2 linked regions of the Rudanella lutea DSM 19387 genome follow. The protein of the gene in region 2 interacts with the protein of the main gene of each other region in a pairwise test. Links are inferred from orthologs where the notes say so. Each region holds a gene or a part of one and is shown on either strand. Other genes may lie near its edges.

Evidence for each region.
Region 1: the proteins of rlmN (region 2) and ftsZ interact in binary tests that used the Escherichia coli proteins (3 or more experiments, as listed by UniProt). The link is inferred for Rudanella lutea DSM 19387 from one-to-one orthologs.

The regions. Positions count from the first base shown.
Region 1 is NZ_KB913013.1:3,374,271-3,377,557, reverse strand. Bases 240-3,200 are described here. They hold ftsZ (cell division protein FtsZ), read right to left. Parts: upstream 2,481-3,200; coding sequence 999-2,480; downstream 240-998. Other genes in these bases: ftsA (cell division protein FtsA), read right to left, coding at 2,513-3,200; RUDLU_RS0113865 (DNA alkylation repair protein), read right to left, coding at 240-864. In the rest of the region: accD (acetyl-CoA carboxylase, carboxyltransferase subunit beta), read right to left, coding at 1-38; more of RUDLU_RS0113865, read right to left, coding at 166-239; more of ftsA, read right to left, coding at 3,201-3,287. UniProt on the Escherichia coli protein: Essential cell division protein that forms a contractile ring structure (Z ring) at the future cell division site. The regulation of the ring assembly controls the timing and the location of cell division.
Region 2 is NZ_KB913013.1:3,657,683-3,660,994, forward strand. Bases 144-3,129 are described here. They hold rlmN (dual-specificity RNA methyltransferase RlmN), read right to left. Parts: upstream 2,187-3,129; coding sequence 1,101-2,186; downstream 144-1,100. Other genes in these bases: RUDLU_RS0115115 (lysophospholipid acyltransferase family protein), read left to right, coding at 283-1,095; RUDLU_RS0115125 (CvpA family protein), read right to left, coding at 2,243-2,773; RUDLU_RS0115130 (GatB/YqeY domain-containing protein), read right to left, coding at 2,849-3,129. Outside these bases: RUDLU_RS0115110 (porin family protein), read right to left, coding at 1-77; more of RUDLU_RS0115130, read right to left, coding at 3,130-3,298.

The sequences.
Region 1 (3,287 bases), 280 kb from region 2 along the record:
GTTTGGATACCCTTATCTTTGCGTATAAACCAAGACATTGATTTCGGTAGTTGAATCGTTCCGGGGCGACAAAGATACGCTTTTCTTAAGAGCGAAAGAGCGAATCGCCGAAAGAGTGATTGTAGAGACTACCCAAGCCACCCCACGCAGCCTGGTAGCTATGTCTCAAAGCATCAGATAATACTGCCGCTTCCCCGGCTCGAACCGCTCAATGGCATACCGCAGACTGGTGCGGGGCAATTGCCGGATATGATCGTGCAGAAACTCTTCGAGGGCTTCGGGGTTCCGTTTACCAGCTTCGCGCAGCATCCAGCCGATTGCTTTATGGATCAGATCATGGCGGTGGCTGGCCATTCGTTCGGCCAGGGCGAAGGTGTCGGTGAGTTGCCCTTTTCGGATAAACGCCAGCGTGGAAACCATCGCTATCCGTTGGCTCCAGAGATGCCCGGTGTCGGCCAGGGTGTATAATAACGATCGGTCTTCGTTCAGCAAGGCCTCTCCCACAATAGCCGGACAGCTCGAATCGACCAGATCCCAGTTGTTTACCCATGCCACGCTCGCCAGATACCGTTCCAGAATTTCGGTTTGAGCCACGGGGCCACCTTTTCGGCTTTGTTGAACCCATATCAGCAACCCAACCATCCGGCATTCATGGTAGCTATCGCGCACCAGTTGTTCCGTTTGCTCCATAGGCAACTGACGGAATTGGCGTGCTATAGCATGTTGTTGCGGCATGGATAACCCCAGAAACTGGTCGCCCTCGGCGTATTGGCCCGGCCCAGTCTGGAAATACCGGGCCACAAACGACGCTCGTTCAGGCTGTTGCAGGGCCATGAGTTGTCTCTTTACCTCGGCGGCATTCATTTACGTAGGTTCTGCTTTGGATAACTTGTCTAAAGGTCGTGATAGACGCAGCCCCACCCCGAATGAATGACCCATCTACACGAAAAAGCCCGCTCGAAGTTATTCGAGCGGGCTCAGGAGGTATGTTAGTCGTCTTAGTCGCCCAACCGGTACCGCACCAGCTCCCCTTCCGGGATCAGCTGCATGTCGTACAAGGCAATTTTATGACGCAGGTAAGCCGGTGTTTCGAGATCACGCTCGGGAATCCGGTTATTATAAAAATCGTCGATCATCCGCTGGATATGCTCATTGTCGCCAGCGTTGTGCACTTCAATCAACACCTCAGGCGTGATTTTGTGCGTCTGCGGCATCCGGTCGCCCCGGCCGGGCACCACAATCACATCAGCACCCACGTTCACCGAGCGAGTTGGAATCTGGTCTTCAAACACGCCGGGGAGCGCCTTTTCGTTCGCTTCCTCTTCAATGGCGGCCAATACCAGTTTCTCCGACTCAGCGCCCCCCAGTTCAATTGGGGCCTCTGCCACAGGCTCCTCGTCGCGGGTTGCTACTGTCGTCTTTTCGTCTCGGGCATCTGTCTTTTTGTCGTCTACGTTCTCGCTGGGGGTTATGCCATTGGGCGTCAAAATCTGCCCAATGTCATTGATTGGCTCAAAGCCAGCGGCAATAATCGTGACCCGCAACTTAGAGCCCAGAGTCTTGTCCACAATGGCACCAACTTTCACCATTTTGGCCTCGGCCTGGATTTTCTCGGCCACGTACTTCGAGATGATGGTCATCTCGTTCATTTTCATGGCGTGTTCTTTGCTTGAGGCAATCGTCAGCAGGACTTTTTTGGCCCCGCGAATGTCACGATCGTTCAACAAAGGCGAATTGAGGGCAGCTTCAATGGCCGACAGCGCCCGGTTTTCACCGTCTGCTTCGGCCGACCCCATCACCGACTGACCGGCATTGCTCAACACCTTCTTCACGTCGGCAAAGTCGGCGTTGATATCCCCCTGAGTGGTGATGATCTCGGCAATACTTTTCACCGCATTAGCCAGCACGTTATCGGCATGACCATAGGCTTCGGTCCAGTCGAGATCGCCATAAAGCTCGGCCAGTTTATCATTCAGTACCACCAGCACCGTATCGCAGCTTTCTTTGAGCCGCTCGATGCCTTTCATGGCCTGTTCTTTCTTTTCAGTGCCTTCGTACCAATACGGTGCCGTTACAACAGCCACGGTCAGCAGCTTCAGTTCACGCGCCACTTCGGCCACAACCGGTGCAGCCCCCGTACCCGTACCACCGCCCATACCGGCCGTGATAAAGACCATTTTGGTTGGTGCAGCCAGCAGGTTACGAATCTCGTCGATTCCATCGCGGGCGGCTTTCTCACCGGCTTCGGCCTCTGTACCAGCCCCCAGTCCGTCGCCCAACTGAAGCTTAGTCGGAACAGGAGAGGCCATCAGTGCCTGCCGGTCAGTATTGCAAACGGCAAAACTGACGTCTTTAACGCCCATTTTCCACATGTGCTTAACGGCATTGCCGCCCGCACCACCCACACCAATGACCTTGATGATCGGGCCGTTTTCGTCCGGAATTTCGTAAGCGTATCCGTGATCAAGCATCGTGTTCATAGGGTGTCAGTCGTTCTGGTATGAGGTACAAGTTAATAGGTGTCCTTCTTTTCAATGAAATCATCACTTGAAAAGATCCGTTTAAGTTTGGCGAACCAGCCTTCTTTGGGGGCCTCTTCGGGCTCTGCAGCAGGCCGGTACGGTTGTTTGGCCGTTGGTGGAGTACTGGCTTTGGGGGCTTCAGAGGTCCGGGCGGGGTCGCTGATAAAGCTTACTCGCTCATCGACCTGCCGGAAACCAGCCCAAACCAAGCCCAATGCCGTTGCGTATGCCGGATCGCTCACCAGATCAGCCCGGCCGTTGTGCTCCAGCCACTCGGGGTAACCCACGCGTACATCCATCCCCGTGACCCGCTTAAAAATGGCCTCGATGTTGGGCGTCGATGCGGTTCCTCCCGTCAGAACAATACCCGCCAGCAGTTTATGCTCAAAACCTGACCGCAGAATTTCGGCCTGTACCAATGCCGCAATCTCCTTCAGCCGATCTTCCATGATGAGCGACACATTCCGCAGCAGCACATCCTTATGTTTGCGATTGACCAACCCCGGCACCGAAACTACCTCGTTCAGGCGGCTATCGGTCGGGTTAGCATTCCCAAACTGTACTTTGATCTGCTCGGCATGGTTGCTCAATACCTTGCACCCTTGTTCAATATCGTTCGTCAGGCTGTTGCCGGCCCACGGTAAAATCGAAATATACCGCAACACATTGCGGTGATAAATAGCAATATCCGTTGTGCCGCCACCAATGTCGACCAGCGCCACGCCAGCCTGCTTTTCGTCTTCGGTCAGCACAGCCATTCCCGAC
Region 2 (3,312 bases):
AACTGTACTTGTGCAAAGGTTGAAGTGGTGGTGAAGAGGCCGATTGCCGCAGCAAAGGCGAGTACGATTCGTTTCATGGGAAGCAGATTCTTTAGTGCCAGCCCCGTCAGGCAAAATTCGTTTGGCCGGGTGTTTCTGGCTGTTTCTGGTTCTTTGACGAGCGCCGTGCGAAAAGGATTAACCGGGTAGGAAATTTTTTTTCTGTCTTTGTGCGATACAAGCCCGTTCACAAACAATGTACAGGGCTTGTATATTTACACTTTACGCGACAGCCCATTGATGATGAAATACGTTAAGCCAACCAAATTCAGTTATTTACCCAAGCCGCTTGCCCTGCTCGATGTGCTGGGCCTGTTTGAGTGCGATCCGTTTGGTAATTCACTGTTGGTGAAACGAATCCTGATCGGAACCATTGGTTGGTTTACCTACGCGCGGTACACGGTAGTAAACCGAATTGAGATTGAGGGGACGGAAAATATCGAGAACCTACCGATTAATAACGTGCTATTCCTGTCCAATCACCAGACCTACTTTGCCGACGTTATTGCCTTCTTCCACATCTTCTGTTCGGTGAAATGGGGCTTCAAAAATACCCTGCTGCCGCCCATGTACCTGTTTGGCCCACGAGCCCGTAACTATTACGTGGCTGCTTCGGAAACGATGAAAAAGGGGGTTCTGGCCCGTCTGTTCAGCATGGGCGGAGCGATCACGGTAGAGCGGTCGTGGCGGGCCGATGGGCGCGATGTTAAACGGGAGGTAGATACCTCCGCGGGTGAGAAGGTCGGTAAGGCACTTGCCCACGGCTGGGTGGTGAGTTTCCCGCAGGGGACCACCAGCCCGTATGCCCCTGTACGCAAGGGCACGGCCCACATGATTATGCAGAATCAGCCCATTGTAGTGCCTATCGTGATCAACGGGTTTCGGCGGGCGTTCGATAAAAAGGGGCTCCGGTTTAAGAAGCGCAACACCCTGTTGACAGTGCGGATTAAGCCCCCGCTTCAGATCGACCCCAACGACTCAGTCGATGATATTGTGGCCAAAGTACGAGCGGCCATCGAACAGGACGTGCCGGATTGGGTGGGAAGTAAGGAGTAGTCGGCTTACTTCTCTTTCCCCGCCAGCTGCCCGCAGGCGGCATCAATATCTTTACCCCGGCTCCGGCGAATATTGACCGTTACGCCCTTTGCGTCGAGAAAACCGGCAAACTTGTCGAGCGTTTGTGGATCGGTATTGGTGAAATTGGCCTCCGCAATTGGGTTGTACTCAATGATGTTAATCTTGGCCGGCACCCGCTTCGTAAACTCCCACAACTCTTTAGCGTCTTGCAGGGTATCGTTGAAGTTGTAAAAAACGATGTATTCAAACGTGACGCGCGTACCCGTTTTGCGGTAGAAGTAATTGAGCGATTCGGCCAGGTTCTTGAGCGAGTTGCTCTCGTTGATGGGCATAATCTGGTTCCGCTTTACGTCGTTGGCCGCGTGTAACGACAGGGCCAGGTTAAACTTCACCTGATCGTCGCCCAGTTGTTTGATCATCTTCGCAATACCAGCCGTCGATACCGTAATCCGCTTCGCCGACATACCCAGCCCATCGGGCGAGGTTATCCGATCGACGGATTCGAGCACGTTTTTGTAGTTCAGCAAAGGCTCGCCCATGCCCATGTACACAATGTTGGTAAGCGGAGCCTCGTAGTTGGCCTTAGCCTGCCGGTCAATGGCCACCACCTGATCGTAAATCTCGGCTGCGTCGAGGTTTCGTTTACGGTCCATGTAACCCGTTGCGCAAAACTTGCACGTGAGCGAGCACCCGACCTGACTCGACACACAGGCGGTCATGCGCGGGCCGCCCGTTGCGTCGGTGCGCTCACGGTCCTGAAGGGTGTCGTCGTTGCGCAAAGCCGGAATCAGCACTCCTTCCACCAGGTTGCCGTCGAACAACCGAAACGATGATTTGATGGTGCCGTCGTTACTGCGTTGTTCGGTAGCAACTGACAAAGGCCGGATTTCAAATGCCATTTCGAGCTTCTCGCGCAAAGGCACCGACAGGTTGCTCATCTGCCCAAACGAGTGCGCCGACTTTTTCCAGAGCCATTCGTGTACCTGTTTGGCCCGAAAGCCCTGCTCGCCGTTTTGCACAAACCAGTCTTTGATTTGCGTAGGGGTGAGTTTGCGGATGTCTTGTTTCATGAAGAAAGAGTGAGAGAGTGAAAGAGCGAATAAGGGACTGTTCTTGAGTCAAACGTTTACTCTTTCACTCTTTCACTAATTTTTTTTCCCGCTTCGAGGCCTTTAGGAACCCACACGGCGGCTACGTCCATCACTTTGGGGGCTACCGGCCGAATAAGGGGATATAAATACGTGTCTTTGGTTTGTTGGGGGGGCATTTGCACGCCCATATAGCTGAACAACCAGAGCATCACACTAATTCCAAACACCCACGTAAAGATGCCAACAGCGGCTCCGGCAAACCGATCGAAACTGCCGAGCAACGTTTGCCGGAGCGATTGGCGCAGCGAGTAGCCCATCCGGTTGACCATAAAGACAACCGGGAAGAAGATAATGGAGAAGCCGAGCCACGGCAAAAATTTGCGGGCCAGCTCGCGGCTGATATACGGGGCAAGCAGGTCGATGCCGAAGCTCAGAAACTTAAGCCCGACCACCATTGCCACCACAAAGGCAATTACGGCCACCACCTCGACCAGCAGCCCCTTGCGGTACCCGTTCCAGGCACCCCAAATCAGTGGAATCAGAATCAGAATGTCGAGGGTCTTCATAGCAATGAACAATAAACAACGAACAGTGCATAAGGGCTGTTCGTTGTTTATTGTTCGTTGTTAGCTGTTCGTTGTTTATTGCAGTAGTGACTTCACCATAGCCGAAATCGCCTTTCCTTCGGCTATACCGGCCAGTTCTTTGGTGGCTACCCCCATTACTTTACCCATGTCTGAGGGGGCCGAGGCACCCACGCGGCCGATAATGTCCTGAAGCCTGGCCCGGAGTTCGTCTTCGGTCAGTTGCTTGGGCAGGTACTTTTCGATCACCGCGATTTCGGCTTCTTCGGTGGCGAGCAAATCCGCGCGGCCTTGTTGCCGGAAAATATCCGCCGAGTCTTTGCGCTGCTTCACGGCTTTGGTCAGCAGCTTCAGCTCGTCTTCGGGTTTCAGGCCGTCGCCCGCGCCCTCTTTGGTTTCTTCGAGCAGAATAAGGGATTTAATAGCGCGGAGAGCCCGCAGTTTATCGGCTTCTTTGGCCAGCATGGCCTGCTTGATATCGGCGTCGATCTGTTGTTTCAGTGACATGAATGAAAAACGAA